DNA from 3 places in the Micromonospora sp. WMMD1219 genome. Region 2 is predicted to be linked to each of the others. Evidence: riboswitches for the same ligand, from Rfam matches in the RefSeq annotation. Region 2 holds a riboswitch; each other region holds the start of a gene.
The links. A riboswitch is a leader RNA that binds a small molecule or an ion and turns the genes downstream of it on or off. The one in region 2 is predicted to bind cyclic di-AMP.
Positions count from the first base shown of each region.

Region 1 (7,820 bases), 1.6 Mb from region 2:
CCTCCCGCGGCAGCAGCGTGACCTCGCCCGTGGCCAGGTCGTAGAGCGCGCCCTCCACCGCCAGCTCGCCGGCCTCCACCGGCCCGGCCAGGCGGTCGTCGGCGCGCAACGCGGCCACGGTGCGCCGGACGTGGCGGCGGATCGCCAGCGGGTGCGCGTCCGGGTCGTCCACCCCGACGTCGGTGACCGCCGGGGCGATCCGGTCCACCACGTACGCCAGGTCCCCGCCGGGGCGGCGCCCGGTGCGCAGCGCCTCGACCGTCGAGCCGACCGCGCCGCAGCGCTCGTGGCCCAGCACCATCACCAGGCGTACGCCGAGCTGCTCCACCACGTACTCGATCGAGCCCCGCACGGCCCGGTCCAGCACGTGCCCGCCGGTGCGGATCACGCAGATCGAACCGAACGTCTGGTCGAAGATCGCCTCCAACGGCACGCGGGAGTCGATGCAGCCCAGCACCACCGCGTACGGCTGCTGGTCGCCGGAGGCCACCGCCGCGGCGGCGGTGACGTCGTGCCCGTGCACCGGCTGCCCGCTGACGAAGCGCCGGTTGCCGGCGAGCAGCTCGGCCAGCGCGGCGCGGGGAGTGCGGGCGGTGGACGGCATGCCTCCCAGCCTGGTCACCGATCCGACGCCGTGGGGCCGGACCGGAATCTTCTCTCCGGGCCGGTTGCCGTGGTCTCATGGCGGGTAACGCCGGTGTCACCGCCGGGTCATCCGGTGGACACACACCGGTGGGCCCGGGAGGTGGACGATGCCGGACCTGGAACTGCGGCTCCCCGACGACGTACGCCTGCACGTCAGCGTCACCGGGCCGGTCGACGCCGAGGTCACCGCCGTCCTGCTGCACGGCTGGACGCTGGACGGGCGCAGCTGGCACCGCCAGGTCACGGAGCTGCGGCAGCGCTTCGGCGGTCGGGTCCGGGTGGTCACCTACGACGCGCGCGGGCACGGCCGGTCGAGCTGCCTGGCGCTGCGCGACGCCACCCTCGCCCAGCTCGGTGACGACCTCGCGGCGGTGGTCGACGAGATCGTCCCGGCCGGTCCGGTCGTCCTGGTCGGGCACTCGATGGGCGGCATGACCGTGATGGAGTACGCCCACCGCCACCCCGACCGGTTCGCCGCCCGTACCGCGGGCCTGGTCTTCGTCTCCACCACCGCCGAGGGGCACACGCACACCGCGTACGGTCTCTCCCCCCGGATCACCCGGCTGATCCGCCTGGCCGAGACCACGGGCGCCGGGGTGCTGGCCCGCTGCGGCGGCTGGCGGCCCCCGCACGCGCTGCTGCGCGCGCTGCGCCCGAGCATCCGCTGGATGCTGTTCGGCGACCGCTGCGACCCGGCGGACATCCGGCTGGTCACCTCGGCGGTGGCCCGGGCCACGCTGCGCTCGATCGGCGGTTTCCGCGCCTCGATCGGCGCCCAGCACCGGCTGGAGACACTCGCCGCGCTCGGCGGGCTGCCGGCCGCCGCGCTGGTCGGGGACCGGGACCGGCTCACCCCGCCGCCCTGCGCCGAGTCGATCGCGGCGGCGCTGCCCACCACGGAGCTGACCGTCTGCCCGGGCGCCGGGCACATGCTCATGATGGAGCGCCCCGACGCGGTGAACGCCGCCCTCTCCGGCGTGCTGGACCGGGTGCTGGCGGCCCGCCCCGCGACTCGCCTCTGAGCGTTCCCCACCTCCGGGCGGCACCGACGTACGCCACGTGCGCGGCATGCCCCGGCGTGCCGGTTGCCGGCGGCCCGTACCCTCATTCAGCCCGTCGTGCCCTCCGAACACAGGAGCATCCGCGTTGACCGACCAGACCACGCTGGACCGGGAGATCGCCGCCGAGCAGCGCCACCTCGACCGGGTGTACGCCCGGCTGGCCGAACTGCGCCGGTCCGCGGCCGAGGCCGAGCGGGAGGGCTACCGGCTGGCCCGGGTCGGCAACTTCGGCGCGCTGGTCGAGCGGGACGCGATGGTCTTCCACGCCGCCCAGCGCCGGCACGTGCTGGACGCCGAGCACGAGGGACTGGTGTTCGGCCGGCTGGACCTGCGGACCGGGCAGGTGCTGCACGTCGGCCGCCTCGGTGTGCGGGGCGTGGACGCGGAGACGCTGGTGGTGGACTGGCGGGCGCCCGCCGCCGCCGCTTTCTACCAGGCCACGCCCGCCGAGCCGCGCGGCGTGGTGCGCCGGCGCACGATCCAGTCCGCCTCGGAGAAGGTCACCCGGATCGAGGACGACCTGCTGGACCCGGAGGCCGCGCCGCCGGACATGGCGGTGGTCGGTGACGGGGCGCTGCTGGCCACGCTGTCCCGGGCCACCGGCCGGGGCATGCGGGACATCGTCGCCACCATCCAGCGCGAGCAGGACGAGGCGATCCGCTCCCCCGGCAACGGCGTCACGATCGTCTCCGGCGGCCCGGGCACCGGCAAGACGGCGGTGGCGCTGCACCGGGCCGCGTACCTGCTCTACTCCGACCGGGCCCGGTACGCCGGCGGCGGCATCCTGGTGGTCGGCCCGTCCGGCGTGTTCGTCGAGTACATCGCCTCGGTGCTGCCCTCGCTGGGCGAGGAGACCGCCACGCTGCACTCGCTCGGCTCGCTGTTCCCCGGCCTGTCCGCGTCCCGGACCGACCCGCCGGACGTGGCGGCGGTGAAGGGGTCGCTGCGGATGCGCCGGGTGCTGGAACGCGCGGTACGCGACGCGGTGCCGGACTCCCCCGCCGAGCTGCGCCTGCTCTACCGGGGCGAGCTGCTGCGCCTGGAGCGCCCCGCGCTGGACGCGATCCGGGACCGGACGCTGGCCCGGGGCGCGCGCCGCAACGAGGTGCGCCGGGCGGCGTTCGACGCGGTGCTCGCCGCGCTCTACGCGCAGGCCCGCACGCTGCGTGTGGGCCGGTTGCCGGAGCAGCCCGCGTTCGAGGACGAGATCATCGAGCGGCCGGAGTTCCGCGAGTTCCTCAAGGCGTGGTGGCCCCGGCTGCACCCGCGGCACGTGCTGGACTGGCTGGCCCGCCCGGACCGGCTGCGCCGCTACGCCGGGGGGATCCTGTCCTCGGCGGAGATCCGGTTGCTCGGCGACGCGTACCGGAGCCTCGCGACCGAGGGGCTGACGGTGGCCGACATCGCGCTGCTGGACGAGCTGGACGCGCTGCTCGGCAAGCCGGTGCAGCGGGCCCGGCCCAAGCGCGACCCGTACCAGCTCGCCGGTGGCGTGCGCGAGCTGAGCACGTACGCCGACCGGCAGCGCGCCGCCCGCGCGGCGGCGCGGGAGCGTCCGGACGACTACCGCGACTACGCGCACGTGGTGGTGGACGAGTCGCAGGACGTCTCGCCGATGCAGTGGCGGATGGTCGGCCGGCGCGGGCGGCTGGCGTCCTGGACGGTGGTCGGTGACCCGGCGCAGACCGCCTGGACCGGCGACCCGCAGGAGCTGGACCGGGCCCGTGACCAGGCGCTGGGCCGGCGCAAGCGGCACCGCTACGAGCTGACCACCAACTACCGCAACTCGGCGGAGATCTTCGCGGTGGCGGCGGCGGAGATCCGCCGCCTCTACCCGGACCTGCCGCTGCCCGCCGCGGTGCGGTCCACGGGTGTGCCGCCGGTCGAGCGCACGGTGCCCGCCGCCGACCTGCCGGCGGCCACCGTCGAGGCGGCCGAGGCGCTGCTCGCGCAGGTGGAGGGCACCGTCGGCGTGATCACGCCGGTGCCGCGCCGGGACGAGGTGGCGGGCTGGCTGGGCGGGCTCGGCGCGGGCCGCCTCCAGGTCGTCACCAGCCTTCAGGCCAAGGGCATGGAGTACGACGGCGTGGTGCTGGTGGCGCCGGGTGAGATCCGGGCCGATCCCGGCTCGGGCGTCCGCACGCTCTACGTGGCGCTGTCCCGGGCGACCCAGCGCCTCACCACACTCGACCCGGTGGGGTGACCGGCCCCGCCGCCACCCACAGTTCACTTGCATACATAGCGATGTGAACATACATTGGGCCGGGCCGGTACGCGGCAGGGAGGGTGTTGGCGTGGGCGCAGGTCATGACCACAGCGGTGCGGTGGCCAACGCGGCACACCGCCACCGGGGCCGCCTCTGGGCCGCGTTCGCGCTGCTCGCCGCCCTGATGGTGGTCGAGGCGGTGGCCGCCTTCACCACCGGCTCGCTGGCGCTGCTCTCCGACGCCGGGCACATGTTCACCGACGTCCTCGGCATCGGCATGGCCCTCGCGGCGATCACCGCCACCCGCCGGGCCGGCACCGACCCGCAGCGCACGTTCGGGCTCTACCGGCTGGAGGTGCTCGCCGCCCTCGCCAACGCCGTGCTGCTCGGCGCCGTCGCCATCTACGTCCTGGTCGAGGCGGTACGCCGCTTCGGCGAGCCGCCGGAGGTGCTGGCCGGCCCGATGCTGGTGGTGGCGGTGCTCGGCCTGCTCGCCAACATCGTCGCGTTCGCGCTGCTGCGCGCCGGGTCGAAGGAGAGCATCAACCTGCGCGGGGCGTACCTGGAGGTGCTCGGCGACCTGCTCGGCTCGCTCGGCGTGATCGCCGCCGCCCTGGTCATCGCGGTGACCGACTGGTGGTGGGCGGACCCGCTGGTCGCCGTCGGGATCGGCCTGTTCATCCTGCCGCGTACCTGGCGGCTCGGCCGGGCCGCGCTGCGCATCCTGGTGCAGGCCGCGCCGGAACACCTCCAGGTGACCGCCGTGCACGACCGGCTGGCCGCCGTACCCGGCGTGGCCGAGGTGCACGACCTGCACGTCTGGACGCTCACCTCGGGCATGGAGGTGGCCTCGGCGCACCTGACCACCGACCCGGGCGTGGACCCGGCCGGCGTGCTGGCCGCCGCGCGGGCCGCCCTGCACGAGGACTTCTCCATCGATCACGCCACGTTGCAGGTCGAACCCGGAGCGTCGGCTGGAGTGTGCGGACAGACCGAGTGGTGATTAGGACACACTTAAATCACTGTGGCTAATGTAGTCTTATGCCGGTTTTGCCCCGCCTAGTGGCACTGCTCCACGGAGCCGTGCCCGGGCAGCGCCGGTAGTCTCGGTCGCGGCCGCACCCGCGGGCGCCACCGGCCCCGGTGGGGCGGCCGTCGCCTAATCGTCCGCAGGGACGAGCCGGGGAACCACGTACGTGGGGTGCATCCGCGTCAGCGGTAGGGATCTTCCGTCCCGAACCCGTCAGCTAACCCGGTCGGCGCTGACGGAAGGACGTGTGAATGCCCCCAGTGGCACCTGTACGACGGACGGCCGCCCGGTTGGCGGCCCTGCTCGTCGCGACGCTGACCCTCGGCGTCGCGACCGTTCCGGCCTCCCCCGCCTCGGCGGCGCCAGCGACCGGCCTGCTCGCCGCCGCGCCCGGCGACGACGAGGGCGGCACGCCCGAACTGCGCGCCCAGCTCGACGCGGCCAGCAAGGGCTGGCTGGAGGCGAAGGCCGCGCTCAACCGGTCGGTGAACCGGCAGAAGCAACTCAACGAACAACTCAAGACGGTCGGCGCCGAACTGGCCGTCCGGGACGCCAAGGTCGGCGAGATCGCCGCCGTGGCGTACCGCAACGGCCGCCTGGGCACCGCCGGGGCGCTGCTCGGCAGCAGCAGCCCGGAGGGCTTCATGGACCGGGCCGCCGCGCTGGAGCAGGTCGCCGCGCACGAGGACCGTACGCTGCGCGACCTGATCGCGACCCGTGACGAGGCCACCCGCACCCGCACCGAGCTCGACGGCGAGATCCGCGAGCAGCGCAAGCAGGTGGCGGTGATGGGCAAGCGCAAGGAGCAGGCCGAGCGTGCCCTCGAGGTGGCGAACGACCGGGCCTCGCGCAGCAGCAGCGGCGGTGGCAGCGTCCAGGGCACCTCCAGCAAGAACGCGAAGCCCGCGCCGCGCAACTCGGACGGCTCCTGGCCGTCGGAGTCGTGCAGCGTCAACGACCCGACCCCGGCGAACGGCTGCATCACCCCACGCACGCTGCACGCGCTGCAACAGGCCAAGGCGGCGGGCTTCACCCGGTACGTCTCCTGCCACCGGCCCAGCGGCTCGGGTGAGCACCCGAAGGGGCGCGCCTGCGACTTCGCCGCGCAGAAGAGCGGCTTCGGCGGCGTGGCCACCGGCGGCGACCGGACGTACGGCAACAACCTGGCCGCGTACTTCGTGCGCAACGCCGACCCGCTCGCCGTGCTCTACGTGATCTGGTTCAAGCAGATCTGGCTGCCCAGCAGCGGGTGGAAGTCGTACAGCGGCGGCAACGGCGACCCGTCCAGCGACCACACCAACCACGTGCACCTGTCGGTGTACTGAGCGCACCCTGGAGGGCGGCCGGATCAGGTCGGCCGGCCCTCCAGGGTCGCTCCGAGACGCGCCGCCAGGCCCAGGTGAGCCGCCCGGGCCTGGCGGAACGCGTACCCGAACAGCGGTGCCGGTGCGGTGAGCGTGATCTCCACGTCGATGCGTACCGTGCCGTCGGGCTCGTCGCGCAGGCGGGTGTGGTTGCGGACCGTCGTGGCGGGCTGCTGCCGCGCCACGGTGACGACCTCGTCCTCGCCGGCGATCAACACGTCCGCCTGGTACGTGACCGGGAAGTGCAGCGGGCCGAGTTGCAGCCGGTCGGTGATCGCGTAGCTGGCCAGCGCGCCCGGCCGGGCCGGCAGCTTCCGGACCCGGACGATCAGCGGATGCAGCTCGCCCTGGCGACTCAGGTCACCCAGTAGCGCCACCGCCTCGGCCCGGGTGCACCGGGCCTGCACGGTGTAGCTGAAGCTGTCGCTGCTCTGCAAGCGGGCCCCCTCGCCGTCGTGCGTCGCGACGATCGTCCCGTACCGACGCCGGACTGGCAACGGGTAGAAGGTCCCCTGGCAGCAGGGGGTGTGAACGGCGCTCAGGCGCCGGGCAGCACCTCGGGGGTGTCGTCGGCGAACCACGGCTCGGGCGCGCCGAACAGGCCGAGCAGGCCGGTCACCCAGAGCTGCCGGTGCACGAACCGGCTCGGCTCGGTGACCACCAGCTTGACGCCGCTGACCTCGCAGGTCTGGAAGCCCGCGACCATGGCGCTGATGCCGACCGAGTCGATGAACGTGACGAGCCGCATGTTCAGCTCGATCCGCGAGGGGCGGCCCTTCGCGAGCACTTCGGCGATCGCTTCCCGCACCTCGTACGCGGTGTCGACGTCGATCTCCCCACGGGGCGCGATCTGGACGACACCACCCGGCCGCACCGACTTCACGATCGACAGGCTCACGCGAGCACCTCCACTCGCCCATGACGGGCGCCTCATCAGTACGCGGGCCGCGACCGAGCGTATTCCTCCGACGGCCCGGTCGCCACCCCCCGGGATGAGCAATTCGCGAACTGGGCACACCTGGGCGTACCCAATCCGGACCTCCGGGTTCCAGTTTCCCCTTCAAGGTGGGCCGCGGCCAACCCTGCGGCCGGGCGGGCCCGGCCGATCCGCCGACCAGGGTAGCGGGCGCACGCACGTCCCGTGGGCACCGGTCCCGGCGCGTTCGGGTGGTTCGTCCCGTTCGCTGCCCGGGCCGCCCGTGACCCGGGCATGGTTTGCCGGGCGTGCCGGTGGGGCACTGCCCGAGACAGTGAACCCGCCGGATGGACACCGGAGTCCGAAGTGGCCGCCGGCCTTCGGCACCCGAGGAGGTAGAACTATGTTCGGATCCAACCTGCTGGACCGCCGGGGCAAGGCCGAGCGGGTCGCCGACCAGGCGTGGCAGCACCTGCTCTCCGCCGTCGGTTCCGCCGGTGACAGCGTGCGCGACGCCACCCGTACCGCCCGCCGCAGCTCCTCCGGCCTGGCCGACGACGCCACCGACCTGGTCGGCTCCGCCGCCGAGGAGGCACGT
Region 1 covers NZ_CP186057.1:3,376,129-3,383,948, reverse strand. The annotation lists gene ACN27C_RS16390 (carbonic anhydrase) at 1-604, opposite strand, end outside; gene ACN27C_RS16385 (alpha/beta fold hydrolase) at 753-1,667, shown strand; gene ACN27C_RS16380 (HelD family protein) at 1,792-3,909, shown strand; gene ACN27C_RS16375 (cation diffusion facilitator family transporter) at 4,001-4,915, shown strand; cyclic di-AMP (ydaO/yuaA leader) riboswitch at 5,059-5,189, shown strand; gene ACN27C_RS16370 (coiled-coil domain-containing protein) at 5,194-6,267, shown strand; gene ACN27C_RS16365 (SRPBCC family protein) at 6,291-6,743, opposite strand; gene ACN27C_RS16360 (STAS domain-containing protein) at 6,845-7,204, opposite strand; gene ACN27C_RS16355 (hypothetical protein) at 7,626-7,820, shown strand, end outside.
Region 1: another riboswitch for cyclic di-AMP. It lies ahead of ACN27C_RS16370 (coiled-coil domain-containing protein); the one in region 2 lies ahead of ACN27C_RS23365 (transglycosylase family protein).

Region 2 (7,820 bases):
GCAGCCCGACCAACGGGCAGCCCTCCAGCTCCACCTGCAACGGCAGCAGCGTGACCGGCCTGGGCATCCAGAAGGCCATGAAGATCATGTACAACGCGATGCTGCTGAAGACGTCGTCCTCGTCCTACCTGAAGTACCGCGTGTGGACGTTGCAGGCGGCGAAGAACCTCTACCCGAGCGGCTGCACGGAGTTCAACGCGGTGAAGGCGGCGTGGACCGCGGTCAGCGTACCGGCCCAGTCGGGCGAGCCGACCTGTGCCGGCGGCACCCCGACGCCCACGCCGAGCACCACGACCACTCCGCCGTCGGGCGGCTGCTCCGGCAACAAGCTCGCCAACCCGGGCTTCGAGTCGGGCAACGTGAGCTGGAGCGCCTCGTCCGGCGTCATCACCACCGACAGCGGCCAGGCCGCACACGGCGGCTCGTACAAGGCGTGGCTGGACGGGTACGGCTCGTCGCACACCGACACGCTCAGCCAGTCGGTGACGATCCCGGCCGGATGCCGGGCGACGTTGAGCTTCTGGCTGCACGTCGACAGCGCGGAGTCGACCACCAGCACCGCGTACGACAAGCTCACCGTCAAGGCGGGCAGCACCACGCTGGCCACCTACTCCAACCTGAACAAGGCCACCGGCTACGTGCAGCGGTCCTTCGACATCTCGTCGCTCGCGGGCACCACGGCGACCATCTCGTTCAGCGGCGTGGAGGACAGCTCGTTGCAGACGTCCTTCGTCGTCGACGACACCGCGGTCACCCTGAGCTGACCGTGGCGTAGCGCGGCCGGTCGTCGTCCTCCCGGCGGCCGGCCGCCTCGTCGTGCCAGAGCCTCGTCGTGCCGGGCGTCGCGGGGTCGCGGCGCCACGCGGCCGTCGGGTCAGGCCGGGCTGCCGGCCCGGGACGGGGTGCCGCGGTCGCGGTGAATCCGCGCGGCCGCCTCGTGCATCGCGCGGCCGAACAGCTCGACCTGGTCGCCCATGGTGCCGAGCCGGGCGGCGAGCGCGTCGGCGTCGGCCCGCGCCGACGCGCTGACCTGGGCGTCCAGCTCGGACAACGCGGCGTTGGCGGCGGTGACGAGGTGTCCGCAGAGGACGTCGAGGGGCTCGCCGGCCAGCTCCGGGTCGACCGTCACGGAATCCAGCCGGCCACCCTGGACGGCGACCGCGCGGACCCGCCCGCCGGCGGCCGTGCCCTCGGCGCGGAGCAGGTCGCCCGGCTCGCCGTCGGCGTGCGCCGAGGCCCGGGAGCGCATCGCGGTGAGCGCCTGCTGCGTGCGGGTCAGCATCTCGTCGAGGCTCGCGGCCGCCGAGAACGGGTCGTTGGTCATTTCCGCGCTTTCTTCACGTCTTAGCCGAGCACCGTGACCCTAGCAACCGGCTCCGACGAATCGCGGTCACCGGCTGTCGCGGGCCGCGCCCCGGCGCCGCGAGCAGGCCGGACACCGGCGACGCGGCGTGTCGCGGACGGGTGAACGCCCGGCCGGACGGACCGGCCGGGCGTTCTCCGGACCGCTGTCAGCGCAGGCGCAGCCGCTGACCGGGGAAGATCAGGCCCGGGTCGTCGCCGACCACTGCCCGGTTGCGCTCGTGCAGGGCACGCCAGCCGCCGTCGACGCGCTGCGCCACGGCGATCTCCGACAGGGTGTCCCCGCGCCGGACCACGTACGTCCCGGCACCGCTCGCGGGCTGCGGCGCGGCCTTCGTCGCGGGCCGCTCCGGCGCGGCCTTGCGCGGGGCCGGCCGCTCCGGGGCGGCCTTGCGCGGAGTGGCCTTCGTGGTGGCCCGCTCGCCGGCCGCGGCCGACCCGGCGTTCGCCGAGCCGCCCTTCCTGCCGCAGACCGGCCACGCGCCGATGCCCTGACCGCGCAGCACCTTCTCGGCGACGGCGATCTGCTCGGAGCGGCTGGCCAGGTCGGCGCGGGCGGCGTACTTCTTGCCGCCGTAGCCGTTCCAGGTGGCGCGGGAGAACTGGAGCCCGCCGTAGTAGCCGTTGCCGGTGTTGATCTTCCAGTTGCCGCCTGACTCGCAGCGCGCGACCGCGTCCCAGTTGACGCCCGCGCTGGCCGGGGCGGCCGGGCCGAAGAGGGTCGCGGCGCCGACGGCGGCGCCGGCCAGAACCGCCCCGAGAGCGGTACGGCGGCTTCGGGCTGAGTATTCAGTTGCCATGTGGATTCCTCCACGCCGACGAGGTGAGCTGTCGGGTTCGGGCCGAGGAGCCCGGCCGCCGGTGGCGGCTTCACCCCGAGGTGACGATGCACCGTGGAACGTGTGGTTCCCCCGCTCCCGCGCGAGGTTCGGTTACCGGGGACGGCGGCGGGATTTGGCGTTTCCGGCCCGCGGTGTCCGCGTCTGCGAACGAAACCGACGCTAGGAGCGTTTTGCGACGATCGTCCACTTCTTGTGATGCTCTTCACCCGGCCGGGCTACCGGCGGCGGCGCTACGGTGGCAGGGCCAGGCAAGATCACGGGAGGACGGGACGGATGACCGATCACGGACACGAGCTGACCTTCGGCGGCTTCCTCACCCCCGCCGCCGGGCAGCCCGACCAGGTGGTGGCGCTCGCCCGGCTCTGCGAGCAGGTCGGGCTGGACCTGGTCACGTTCCAGGACCACCCGTACCAGCCGGGCTTCCTGGACACCTGGACGCTGATGTCCTACGTGGGCGCCGCCACCGAGCGCATCCGCCTGGCCGGCAACGTACTCAACCTGCCGCTGCGCCAGCCGGTGGTGCTGGCCCGCAGCATCGCCAGCCTGGACCTGCTCACCGGCGGCCGGGTCGAGCTGGGGCTCGGCGCGGGCGCGTTCTGGGACGCGATCGAGGCGACCGGCGGGCGGCGCCTGTCCCCCGGCGCCGCCGTCGAGGCCCTGGACGAGGCGATCCGGGTGATCCGCGAGGTCTGGGACACCGACCGGCGCGGCATGATCCGGGTCGACGGCGAGCACTACCGGGTGGTCGGCGCCAAGCGCGGCCCGGCGCCCGCGCACCCGGTGGGCATCTGGGTCGGCGCGTACAAGCCGCGCATGCTGCGCCTGGTCGGCCGCGCCGCGGACGGCTGGCTGCCGTCCCTGTCGTACCTGCCGAAGGGCCCCGACGAGCTGCCCGCCCTGAACGCGCTCGTCGACGAGGGCGCCCGGGCCGCCGGGCGCGACCCGGCCGCGATCCGCCGCATGCTCAACGTGACCGGCACGTTCGCCCGCTCGTCGGCCGGTTTCCTGGCCGGGCCGCCGGACCAGTGGGTGGAGGAACTGGCCGGGCTCACGCTGGAGCACGGCATCACCACGTTCATCCTCGGCAGCGACGAGCCGCGCGCGATCCAGATCTTCGGCCAGGAGGTCGCGCCCGCCGTGCGGGAGCTGGTCGCCGCCGAGCGCGCCACGCCCGGCGGCGGTGCCCGCGCGGCCGCCGAGGAGCAGGCCGCCGCCGGCGGCCCGAGCACGCTGGGTGTCACCCCCACCCCCGACCCGGGGGTACGCCTGAGCGCGCGCCGCCCCTGGGACGAGTCCACCCGCCCGAGCGCCCCGCCGCCACCGGCCGGGCACACCTACCCGGCCCGGGGACAGGCCGCCGGGCAGCACCTGGTGGACGTGCACGACCACCTGCGGCAGGAGCTGGCCCAGGTGCGCGACCTGCTGGAACAGGTCAAGCAGGGCTCGGTCACACCGGGCCGGGCGCGGGCCGCGCTGAACGAGATGACCATGCGGCAGAACAACTGGACGCTCGGGGCGTACTGCGCGGCCTACTGCACGATGGTCACCCAGCACCACGGGCTGGAGGACGCCTCGATCTTCCCGCACCTGCGCCGCTCCGAGGCCGGGCTGGCCGCCGTGCTGGACCGCTTGGAGGAGGAGCACGTGGTGATCCACGGCGTGGTGGAGAGCGTGGACCGGGCACTCGTGGAGCTGGTCCGCCGGCCCGGCGACTTCACCGGACTCCAGGAGGCGGTGGACCTGCTCACCGACACGTTGCTGTCGCACCTGTCGTACGAGGAGCACCAGATCGTCGAGCCGCTGGCCCGGCACGGTTTCTTCCCCGGCCAGCTGTGAGGTAGCTGACTTTTGGTTCCCTAAGTCAGGTGGGTACCGTCGACGCCATGACGGACCTCCTCGCCCACCGTGACTCCTGGTCCACCGCCAACTGCTCGATCGCCCGGGCGCTCGAGGTGGTCGGCAACCGCACCACGCTGCTCCTGCTGCGGGAGGCGTCGTTCGGCACCCGCCGCTTCGACGACTTCGCCCGGCGGGTCGGCGTCAGCGAGCCGGTGGCCGCCGCACGCCTCAAGCAACTCGTCGCCGACGGGCTGCTCGACCGGCGTCCCTACCGCGAGCCCGGGCAGCGCACCCGCGACGAGTACGTGCTCACTGCCAAGGGAAGCGACCTGATCCCGGTGCTCGTCGCGCTGCGGCAGTGGGGCGACGCGTACGCCGCCGACGAGGCCGGCCCGGCGGTCCGGGTTGCCCACGACGAGTGCGGCGCGCCGGTGCACGCGCGGCTGCGCTGCGACGCCGGGCACGACGTACCGCCCGGCGAGCTGGCCGTCCTGCCCGGCCCGGGCCTGCTGTCCGCCTGACCTCCCTTTTCCACCACACCTCGGAGCGAGACCATGAAGATCGCTGGAAGCACCGCCCTGGTCACCGGCGCCAACCGCGGCTTCGGCCGGCACCTGGCCGCCGAACTCGTCGCGCGCGGCGCCACCGTCTGGGCCGGCGCCCGCAACCCGGACACCGTGGAGCTGCCCGGCGTCACCCCGGTACGCCTCGACATCACCGACCCAGCATCGGTGGCCGCCGCCGCCGAGCGGGCCGGTGACGTGACGCTGCTGGTCAACAACGCCGGCGTGAGCACCGGCACCGACCTGCTCGACGGCGACCTCGCGCAGATCCGGCTGGAGCTGGAGACGCACTACCTCGGCACGCTGTCGGTGGTACGGGCGTTCGCGCCCCGGATCGCGGCCAACGGCGGCGGCACGATCCTGAACGTGCTGTCGGCGCTGTCCTGGTTCACGTTCCCCGGCGTCGGCGCGTACGGCGCGGCCAAGGCCGCCGAGTGGTCGATGACGAACGCCCTGCGCGTCGAGCTGGCCGGCCGGGGCGTCCGTGTCGCGGGCCTGCACGTGGGCTACATGGACACCGAGATGGCCGCCGCCGTCCCCGGCCCGAAGGCCGACCCGGCCGACGTCGCCCGGCTCGCCGCGGACGGCATCGAGTCCGACAGCTACGAGATCCTGGCCGACGACGTCGCCCGCCGGGTCCAGGCCGGACTGTCCGGCGGCGTGGCCGCGCTCTACCCCGCACTCCCCTGAGCCGACCCGTCTTCGCCGAGGTGGCGGCGCCACCTCGGCAAGACGGTTCCGCTGCCACAACTACCGCCACTCTGGGACACCCCAGCGTGATCAACACCAGCTCGCCGAGGTGGCCGGGTCAGAGCCCGTGGGATGCCGCCACTTCGGCGCAGTGGTGTCGATCACGCAGCTGCCACGACTACCGCCCGGGCATAGTCGATCGTCAGCCGGTGCCCCCCGCGCGGCGCTCCGCCCCATCCACCCCGACCCACACATGTGCACCTGGGCAGCCCTGCCGACACGGGCGGAAGCCCTCACCGCCCCGGTCATCCCTCCAGGTGGGATCGATCTTCCCCACCCTGGGACACCCCAGTGTGATCAACACCAGTTCGGCGAAGTGGCGGGGTCAGAGCCCGTCCGATACCACCACCTCGGCGAGCTGGAGTCGATCACGCCGGCCCGCCGGGGTGGGTCGGGCGAACCGGGTCGGGGTAGGGCTACAGCCCGCGGGCCAGGCGGTCGGCGAGGATCCGGGTGAACCGGGCCGGGTCGGCCAGCTCGCCGCCCTCGGCCAGCAACGCCATGCCGTACAGCAGCTCGGCGGTCTCGGTCAGCGCGGCGGTGTCGCCGCCCTCCCCGTGCGCCTTGCGCAGCCCGGTGACCAGCGGGTGGGCCGGGTTCAGCTCCAGGATCCGCTTGACCTGCGGCATCTCCTGGCCCATCGCCCGGTACATCTTCTCCAGCGTCGGCGTCATGTCGTGCGCGTCGCCCACCACGCAGGCCGGCGACGTGGTCAGCCGGGTGGACAGGCGCACCTCCTTGACGCTGTCGGCGAGCGCGCCGCCGAGGAACGCGAGCAGGTCGGCGTACTCCTGGCGCTCCGCCTCGGCCTTCTCCTTCTCCTCCTCGGTCTCCAGGTCGACCTGCCCCTTGGCGACCGAGCGCAGCGTCTTCCCGTCGTACGCGCCGACGCGCTCGACCCACACCTCGTCCACCGGGTCGGTGAGGATCAGCACCTCGTAGCCCTTGGCGCGGAACGCCTCCAGGTGCGGCGAGTTCTCGATGGTGGCCCGGTTCTCGCCGGTGGCGTAGTAGATCTCGGTCTGGCCGTCCTTCATCCGCTCCACGTACGCCCGCAGCGTGGTGGGCTCGGCCGGGTCGTGGGTGCTGGCGGCCCGGACCAGCTCCAGCAGCGTCTCGGTGTTGTCCGGGTCCTCCAGCAGACCCTCCTTGACCACCGCGCCGAACTCGGTCCAGAACGTGCGGTACGACTCGGCGGACATGTCCTTGAGCGTGGCGAGCACCTTCTTGACCAGCCGGCGACGCACCGCGCGGATCTGCCGGTCCTGCTGGAGGATCTCCCGGGAGATGTTCAGCGACAGGTCGTGCGCGTCCACCACGCCCTTGACGAAGCGCAGGTAGTTGGGCATCAGCGCGTCGCAGTCGTCCATGATGAACACGCGCTTGACGTAGAGCTGCACACCGCGGCGGCCCTGCGGGGAGAACAGGTCGAGCGGGGCGTGCGAGGGCAGGAACAGCAGTGCCTCGTACTCGAACGTGCCCTCGCCGCGCATGTGGACGGTTTCCAGCGGGTCGGCCCAGTCGTGCGCGACGTGCCGGTAGAACTCCTTGTACTCGGCCTCGTCGACCTCGTCCCGCGAGCGCGCCCAGAGCGCCTTCATCGAGTTGAGCGTCTGCTCCTCGCGGGTGGTGCCGTCCTCGCCGGGCTTGTCGACAGTCATCCGGATCGGCCACGAGATGAAGTCGGAGTAGCGCTTGACGATCTCGCGGATCGTCCACTCGGCGGTGTAGTCGTGCAGGTTGTCCTCGGTGTCGACCGGCTTGAGGTGCAGCGTGACCGAGGTGCCCTGGGGTGCGTCCCCGACCTCCTCGATCGAGTACGTGCCCTCGCCGGTGGACTCCCAGCGGGTGCCGCCGGACTGCCCGGCGCGGCGGGTCAGCAGCGTCACCCTGTCGGCGACCATGAACGTGGCGTAGAAACCGACTCCGAACTGGCCGATCAGCTCCTGCGAGGCGGCGGCGTCGGAGGACTCGCGCAGCTTGCGCAGCAGTTCGGCGGTGCCGGACTTGGCGATGGTGCCGATCAGGCGGACGACCTCGTCGCGGGTCATGCCGATGCCGTTGTCCCGCACGGTGAGCGTACGGGCGTCCTTGTCGACCTCGATCTCGATGTGCAGGTCGGAGGTGTCGGCCGACAGTTCCTTGTCGACGAGCGACTCCAGCCGCAGCTTGTCCAGCGCGTCGGACGCGTTCGAGATCAGTTCGCGCAGGAAGACGTCCTTGTTCGAGTAGATCGAGTGCACCATCAGCTGCAACAGCTGACGGGCCTCGGCCTGGAACTCCAACGTCTCGACCCCGTCGCTCACACCGGCTCCCTTCCCTCTGGCGGCCTACCGCGGAAAGGATACGAGGGGTGACCGGAACGGCACGCACCGGCCGCCCTCAAAATTCACTGGTACAACCAGTTGACGGGTTGATGTGTTCGGGGCCACACTGCTGCGCATGACCTTCGATCCCGCGCCCC
Region 2 covers NZ_CP186057.1:5,010,355-5,018,174, reverse strand. The annotation lists gene ACN27C_RS23375 (M4 family metallopeptidase) at 1-764, shown strand, start outside; gene ACN27C_RS23370 (YbaB/EbfC family nucleoid-associated protein) at 875-1,324, opposite strand; gene ACN27C_RS23365 (transglycosylase family protein) at 1,512-2,162, opposite strand; cyclic di-AMP (ydaO/yuaA leader) riboswitch at 2,161-2,306, opposite strand; gene ACN27C_RS23360 (LLM class flavin-dependent oxidoreductase) at 2,478-4,040, shown strand; gene ACN27C_RS23355 (winged helix-turn-helix transcriptional regulator) at 4,088-4,564, shown strand; gene ACN27C_RS23350 (SDR family oxidoreductase) at 4,598-5,296, shown strand; gene htpG (molecular chaperone HtpG) at 5,773-7,662, opposite strand; gene ACN27C_RS23340 (FadR/GntR family transcriptional regulator) at 7,799-7,820, shown strand, end outside.

Region 3 (7,820 bases), 1.4 Mb from region 2:
GATCTACCCGAACCACGTGGTGACGTTCGTCGCCGCGCTGGCGATCGCGGCCTGGTTCGCCGATCCGGTCGTGCCGTGGGCCGCGATCGCCAACTTCTTCCTGGTCCAGGCGTGGATCCCGCTGGGCGGCTACTTCTACAGCGTCAACAACGTGAGCTGGTCGCTCTCCTGCGAACTGGCCTTCTACCTGTGCCTGCCGCTCGTGGTGCCGTGGCTGCGCCGGGCCCGTACCGGCGTGCTGCGCACCGTGCTGGTCGCGGCGCCGCTGCTCATCCTGGCGCTGTGGCCCGGCCAGCACCTGGTGCCGGAGGAGCAGCGGTGGTGGTTCACCCAGATCTTCCCGGTGACCCGGTCGCTGGAGTTCTGGATGGGGGTGGCCGCCGCCGAGCTGATGCGCCGGCACCGCTGGCGCGGACCGAACCTCGCCGTCGCCACCGGGCTGTTCGTCACCACCTGGGTGGTGGCCGCGCTGTGGATCCCGGCCGAGTTCTGGGCGGCACTGCTCGCGGTCGCGTACCTGCTGGTCATCGCCGCCGCGGCGGACGCCGACGTGCGGGGCCGGCCCACCCCCTGGCGGTCCCGCGCGATGGTCTGGCTCGGTGAGGTCTCGTTCGCCTTCTACCTGGTCCACGTGCTGGTCATGGTCACTGTGCTGCGGCTGACCGGGCACTGGGGGACCGGGCTGCCCGGCTGGCGCGGCCCGGTCGCGGTGCTCGGCTTCCTGGTGGTCACGCTCGCGCTGGCCGCCGCGCTGCACCGCTGGGTGGAGCTGCCGATGATGCGCCTGCTCGGCCCGTCCCGCCGGGCCCGCACGGCGTCGCGCGCACCGGCCGTGCCGGCTCCACGCGGGTCCGCCGAGGACGCCGCCACCCCGGCCGCCGACGGGGGCGCGACGTCCGTCGCCCGTCGGGCCGAGGGCATCGAGTACGCCGGGCGGCGTCGCCCGGACTGACACGCGCCGTCGTCTGCCGGCCGGTCCGCGACACGCCGTGCGGCGGTGCGTTCGTGGGGGATCGGCGGTAATTTGTACCCGTGCTTCCGATCGCGCTCACCTGCCCCGTGTGGTGGGTGGCGCGCTGGACCGCCCGGATGCTCGCCAGTCTCGCCGTGGTGGTCGCCTGTTCGTTCGGCGCCGCCACGCTGCCGTCCGGTGTCGCCGCTGCCGCCCCGGCTCCGGCGGTCGCCGCCTCGGCGTACACGGTCACGGGCGCCTCGACCGCCGCGCGGCCGGAGGTCGACCGCGTGGCCGAGCGGCCGGCCTCGCCCGCCGGTGTCCCGGCGCCCGCTCGCCGGGCGACGGTCCCGGCCGTCGCGGAGCCGGTCCCGGCCGGACGGGCCGCCGCGCCGGCCGGCCCACGGGCCCCGCCCGCCCGCTGATCCGCCCACGGGCCGCGCCCGTTCCCGCACCCACCGAACGTCATCCCCGCACCCGCCTCCCGGTGGCCCGCCCGCCCCGGCCGGCCGTGCGGCCCTCCCGCCAGGTTCTTCCCGTGAGGTGCCGACCATGTCGCAGACCGCTCTGTACCACTTCCTCACCTCCGTGCCCGAGGCCGCGGCCATCTGGTCCTTCCTGCTGCTGCTCGCGCTGGGCCTGCTCGCCGCGCTCGTCGCCCGGCCCGAACGCGAGCCCGCGCCGGACGCCGTCCCCGAACCGGCCGACGCCGACGCCGCCCGCCGCGACGACCTGGTCCGGTACGCCGAGGAGGTGGCGGTGGCCGCCGCCGGGGCCGCCCAGACGGCCCGCCGCCGCCGGGAGCGGTGGCTGGCCGCGCAGGACGAGGCGGAACGGGCCTGGACCGCGTACGACGAGGCGGACGCCGCCGCCCGCCGCCTGGCCGGCGCCGCCGCGCTGGCCGCCCCGCGCACCCCGCGCACCCCGGCTGAGTACGCGGCCCGGGAGCGCTGGCTGCACCACGCCGCCATGACGGCGCACTGGCGGGGCGACCTGACCGCCCGTCAGCTCGCCGACGTGCTGGCGGGTCGCAACGGGTGGGATCCGCGCCGGCACCCGGCCGAGCAGGAGACCGTGCTGGCACGCACCGTCCGGGACGGTCGCCGGGCCGGATGGGAGAGCGCCGCCGAGCGGGAGCGGGCGGCGTGGCGGGACGCGGAACTGGCCGCCGAGGCCGCCCGGACGCTCGCCGCCGAGGCGTACGCCGCCACCGTGGCGCTGCGGCCCGCCCCGGTGTACCGGAGCGCGACGGCGAGCGCCCAGCCGGTGCCCGCGACGGTCCGCAACGCCCGGTGGCGCCCGGCCCGGGTCGGCTGAGACGACCGTCTCGACCGAATCGTTACCCGGAATGTGGTGAGCCCGGTCACCCGGGCCGCCGAAACGGGCGTCCGGCGCGGAACAGGTCATCGAGTCGCGCGATTGCCGGGCCGGTGCTGGCCGTCTGTCCGCTTTCCGCCGCCGGGTGCCGTCGAAACTGCTTGTCCCATTGAGCGAAGTCAGTAACCGGGTGTTCCGAAATCCGTTACCGCGGATCACGTTTACGCAGGTGGGAGCGCTTGGCATGGGACATACCCACCGGTAGTGTCGGCGCGTCCGATGCGGTAATCGATCGCCGACGGCGACGCCGCACCGACCCGCCTAATCGTGTTCCACGAACCGGGGACCCATGAGCACCATCGGGGTGAATCCGCGAGCCACGGCCCGCGGTAGGGCGTACTTCCCGCCCGAATCCGTCAGCTAACCCGGTCGGCGGCCACGGAAGGAGTACCCCTCTTGCCCACCCCTCGATCGTCCCCCCGCCTCCACGGCACCGCGGTGCCCGCGCTCGCCTGACGCGCGACCGGCAACCGCCCCCTGGGCGCCCGGCATCACGGGCGTTCCCGATCCCCCGGCCATCCGGCCCCGCCAGCACGTGTGAGTTCCTCCGCGTGCCGGGCCGGCGTGCGCCGCTCACGCCCCGTGGAGGATTTCGTGAAGCACCACCTGAAGCGTCAGCTGCGACGGATCGTCACCGAGCGCCCGTACCAGATCATCGCCGGATCGGCCGCCGCGCTCGTGCTGGCCGCCGGCGCCGGCACCGTCGCCACCGCCGGTGACGACGCCCCGGTCGAGGAGAACACCGCGGCGGTCGCCGATCTCGGCGCCGCCCGTCTCGGCGAGCAGCCCGCCAGCCGCGGCGAGGCCCGCATCGCCGTCCCGCCGGCGTCGCCCAGCGCCTCCGCCGCGCCCAGCGCGTCGCCGAGCGCCTCCCCGTCGAAGAAGGCCACGGCCGACCCGGACACCACGCCCAAGGCCAAGCCGAAGCCGCCGTCGAGCAAGTCGCTCGACTACGACTACCAGGCGCAGATCAACTACTTCTACTGCGGTCCGGCCGCCGTGCGCAACGCGCTCAGCGCCGCCGGCATCGAACGCAGCCAGGACGCGCTCGCCGGCCCGCTCGGCACCACCGAGATGGGCACCAACTCGGCCGAGGACACCACCCGGGTGCTCAACCAGCAGGTCAAGGGCAACCCGTACCGGACCCGCATGATCCCCGGCACCGCCACCCCGGCCCAGATGGACCGGCTCCAGGCCGACGTGGTCGAGGCGATCACCAACGGCCGCGCGGTCGTCGCGAACGTCGCCGGCACCGCCACCGACACCAACGGCGGCTGGCACTCGTTCCCGGGCGGCCACTACGTCGCCGTGGTCGGCTACAAGGACGACGGCCGGACCGTGCGCATCGCCGACTCGGCCGACCCGTCGCTGCCGTCGTACTGGGTCACCACGATCGACCTGGCGAACTGGGTCTCCACCCGCGGCTACTCCGCCTGACCCCGCCCGGCCCCGCTGATCTTGCAGTTGCGGCCCCGTCACAACGGGCAAGCCGGGCGTCCCACGGGCCGAAACCGCAAGATCGACGGGATGGCGGGCGACGAGGCTGGCCGGGGTGCGGTCTCGCGTGTCCGGGGCGGGCGGTGGCAGACTGCGCCAATGGGCGATGCGACGGGGAAGCGGCACCTGATTCTCCTGCACGGCATGGGTGCCACCGGCGAGGTGTGGCTGCCCTGGGCGCCGCTGCTGGAACGCCGCTGGCCCGGCCGCTGGCTCGCCCCCGACCTCGCGGGACACGGCTGGTCGCCCTCGCTCGACGGCTACTCGTTCGAGGCCCTGGCCCAGCGCGTGGTCGACGGGCTCGGCCCGGTCCGGCTCAGCCCGGACGACCGGCTGGTGCTGCTCGGGCACTCGCTCGGCGGCGTGGTGGCGCTGGCGCTCGCCGCCCGGCAGCGAGGGCTTCCGGTCGACGCGGTGGTCGGGCTCGGCATCAAGGCGGTCTGGTCCCCGGCCGAACTGGCCAAGTCGGCGGAACTGGCCGCCCGGCCGGTCACCTGGTTCGCCACCCGTGACGAGGCGGCCCGCCGCTACCTGCGGGTCTCCGGGCTCGCCGGGCTGTTCGCACCGGACCATCCGGTGGTGGAGGCGGGGCTGCGCCGGGTGGACGGCCGCTGGCGGCTCGCGATGGACCCGGCCGCGTTCGCGGTCGGGGAGCCCCGGCTGCCGGCCCTGCTGGCCGCCACCGGTGTGCCCGTGCTGCTGGCCCGGGGCGAGCTGGACCCGATGGTGACCGACGCGCAGCTCAAGGAGCTGGGCGTGCCGGTGGCGACGCTGCCCGGGCTGGGCCACAACGCGCACGTCGAGGATCCGGAGGCGGTGCTCGCCCTGCTCGACCCGTACCTCTGAGCGGGCCTACACCTCGGCGCGCGGCGCCGGGACCGCCCAGTCGGGTTCCAGCTCCCGGCGGGCGGCGGTGAGGAACGCCTCGGCGTACCCGTCGGCGGGGAAGTCGCCCAGGTACCGGGTCCGCGCCGCCCAGCGCCGCGCCGCCTTCGGGTCGGCGTCGAGCAGGTCGGTGAGCACTTCGTCCACGTTGGACATGTCACGCCGCAGCACGTAGCCGGACGCCGCGAGCGGGAACCGCTCGACGAAGTGCGCGCCGTCGGCGCCGGTGTCGGTGACCGCGTACGGCTTGCCGGAGTAGAGCCAGTCGGAGATGACCCCGGACACGTCGGAGACCAGCGCGTCGGCGCGGTTGACGCACTCGGTGAGCGTCAGCTCGCGGCTCGCGGCGGCGCCCCACAGGTGCGGCCGGCCGGTCTTCGCCCGGTCGGCGGCGAGCAGTTCGGTGAGCCGGGCGAGCTGACGGGCCGAGGCCGGGTTCTTGCCGGTGTACGGGTGGGCGCGCAGGATCACCGCGGCGCCCCGGTCGATCAGCCGGCGGATCAGCGTCTCGGCCACCGGCAGCGAGCAGTAGTTCGCGTCGGCGTGGTGCCCGGTCCAGGTCGGGGTGTAGAGGACCGTGGGGTGCGCCGGTGCGGTGACCGGCTCCCGGCGTACCTCGATGGCCTCGACCTGGGGCCGGCCGACCACGACGAACTTGTCGGCGGGGATCTCCACGCCGGCGCGGGCGTACCTGTCGATCGCGGCCTGACCGGCCACGAAGATCTTGTCGAAGATGGCCGAGACCGGGTTGGCGCTGGGGGCCTTGTCGCTGTCGCCGTGGTGCAACTGCACGTGGGTGAGCTGGTTGAACCGGATCACGTGGGCGTTCTTCGCGCCGTGGTTGACGTAGAACGCCACCCGCAGGCTCGGCACCAGCGCCTCGTCGAGCGCCTTCAGCGTGGGGCAGAGGACCACCGGGGCGCGGGTGGCGGCGGCCACCGTGGACAGGAACTCCGGCTCGCGCAGCACCACCACGAACGGGCGGCCGATCCGCTCCAGGTACGGCAGCCACATGGTGACCTGGTACTCCGAGCCGGGCGGCGCGGAGAAGTGCAGCAGGAACTCGGGCTGGTGCCGGCGCAGCGCCCGGCCGACCGGGCCACCTCCGGCGGGCGGGCGGAACCGGCGCCGGGCGAGATCCAGCGCGACCGCCCCGCACCCGGCGCCGACGAGCAGCGCGGCGGCGAGCGCCGACCAGGCGGGCAGCGCCAGGGCGGCGGCGAGCGCCACCACGGCCAGCAGCGCCAGCAGCGCGTCGCCGAGCCGGGCGGCGACGACCGGTGTCCACGTACGGACCGGGAGGTTCGCCGCCCGGATCTCCAGCGCGCCGGCCTGCCGCAGCGGCCCGACCAGCAGCACCAGCCCGAGCAGGACCAGCGCGGTGGCGGCCAGCGCCGGGTCGAAGCCGTCGTCGAGGCGCCGGGCGTGGCCGACCAGGACGCCGGCGGCGACGAGCACCGTCTCGGCGAGGCCGTCGGCGGACGGCCGGACCCGGCGCTCCCAGGCGGTGGCGGCGAGCGCCGCGACGGCCAGGGCCAGGCCCCAGCCGGTGGCGCCGGTGAGCGCCACGACGAGGAAGGCCAGCACCGCCAGCCCGGTGGTCAGCACCCGGGCGAGCAGCTTGCGGACCAGGTCACCACGCATCTGGTACGTCCCGTCGGGTTCAGGCGTCGGCGGACAGCTCGGACCGGTGCGGGCCCGGCTGGGCCGGTACGGCGGCGACCTGCTCGCCGGGGGACCGGCGCACGTCGACCACCTGGCCGGTCAGTTCGGAGATCAGCACGTCCAGGGACGCCTGCGCGACCGCCTCGGAGGAGAGCAGCGTGTGTTCCGGCTCCTCGCCGAACGCCCGCGTCCGCATCGGGGTGGCGGTGCGTTCCGGGTTGACGCAGTTGACCCGTACGCCGAACTCGGCCCACTCGTCGGCGAGCGCCTGGGTCAGGTTGACCAGCGCGGCCTTGGTGGCCGAGTACAGCGCGTAGCGGGCCCGGCCCCGGGTGTACGAGCTGGACGTGTAGAGCAGCAACTGGCCCTTGGTCTGCTGGAGGTACGGCAGGGACTGGCGCGCGATGGTGACCGGGCCGACGAAGTTGACGTGCAGGAGACGGTCCATCGTCTCCGAGTCCATCTCGGCGAGCGCGCCCTTCTCCAGGATGCCGGCGGTGACCACCACGTGGTCGATCCGGCCGGTCGCCTCGAACGCGGTCTTCAGCGCGGCGGCCACGTCCTCGGCGCGCTCGACGTGCGTGCCGGTGGTGGAGCGGCTGAACGGGAAGACCTGGGCGCCGTAGCCACGGGCCAGCTCGGCCAGGTCGTGGCCGATGCCGTAGCTGCCGCCGAAGACCACGATGGTCCGGCCGGTCAGCTCCTCGGCGTAGCTGCGGTGGTCGGTCAGGCGGGGCGCCTGGGCGGCGGCGAGCTGGAACAGCTTGTCGGCCAGGTGCACGTCGACCGGGTGGGTGACCTTGATGTTCTCGTCCGAGCCGTCGATCACCTTGATCGGCGTGCCGGGCAGGTAGCGCAGCACCACACCGCAGTCGTCGGTGGCGGCGAAGCCGGGGTCGCCCTCGGCGCGGCGGTACGCCTCCCGGATGGTGCCGGAGCGGAACGCCTGCGGGGTCTGGCCGCGGCGCAGCCGGGAGCGGACCGGAATGTCGGTGATGCAGTCGTCCGCGTCGACCTGGATGATCGTGTCGGCGGACGGGATGGCCACGTCGACCGCCGAGTACGTCCAGAGCGCGTTCACGCACTCGCGCACGATCCGGGCGCTGACCAGCGGGCGGACCGCGTCGTGGAAGAGGATGTTGACGTCGCCCTCGCCGACCGCGTCGAGCGCGATCCGGGTGGTGTCGTTGCGGGTCTCGCCGCCCTCGATCACCTGGGTGACCTTGCGGAAGCCGGCGTCGGCGACGATGCGCCGGGCGTCGTCGACGTGACCGGTGGCCATCAGCACGATGATCTCGTCGATCTCCGGCGCGGCCTCGAAGACGGCGAGGGTGTGCTCGATGATCGGCTTACCGGCGATCTTGAGGAGCTGCTTCGGGATGCCCAGCCCGAGGCGCGTGCCGGTCCCCCCGGCGAGGATCACGGCCACCGTACGCGCGGGGCG
Region 3 covers NZ_CP186057.1:6,388,932-6,396,751, reverse strand. The annotation lists gene ACN27C_RS29860 (acyltransferase family protein) at 1-952, shown strand, start outside; gene ACN27C_RS29855 (hypothetical protein) at 1,033-1,377, shown strand; gene ACN27C_RS29850 (hypothetical protein) at 1,505-2,269, shown strand; cyclic di-AMP (ydaO/yuaA leader) riboswitch at 2,578-2,719, shown strand; gene ACN27C_RS29845 (C39 family peptidase) at 2,924-3,766, shown strand; gene ACN27C_RS29840 (alpha/beta fold hydrolase) at 3,926-4,672, shown strand; gene ACN27C_RS29835 (CDP-glycerol glycerophosphotransferase family protein) at 4,679-6,355, opposite strand; gene ACN27C_RS29830 (D-ribitol-5-phosphate cytidylyltransferase) at 6,375-7,820, opposite strand, start outside.
Region 3: another riboswitch for cyclic di-AMP. It lies ahead of ACN27C_RS29845 (C39 family peptidase); the one in region 2 lies ahead of ACN27C_RS23365 (transglycosylase family protein).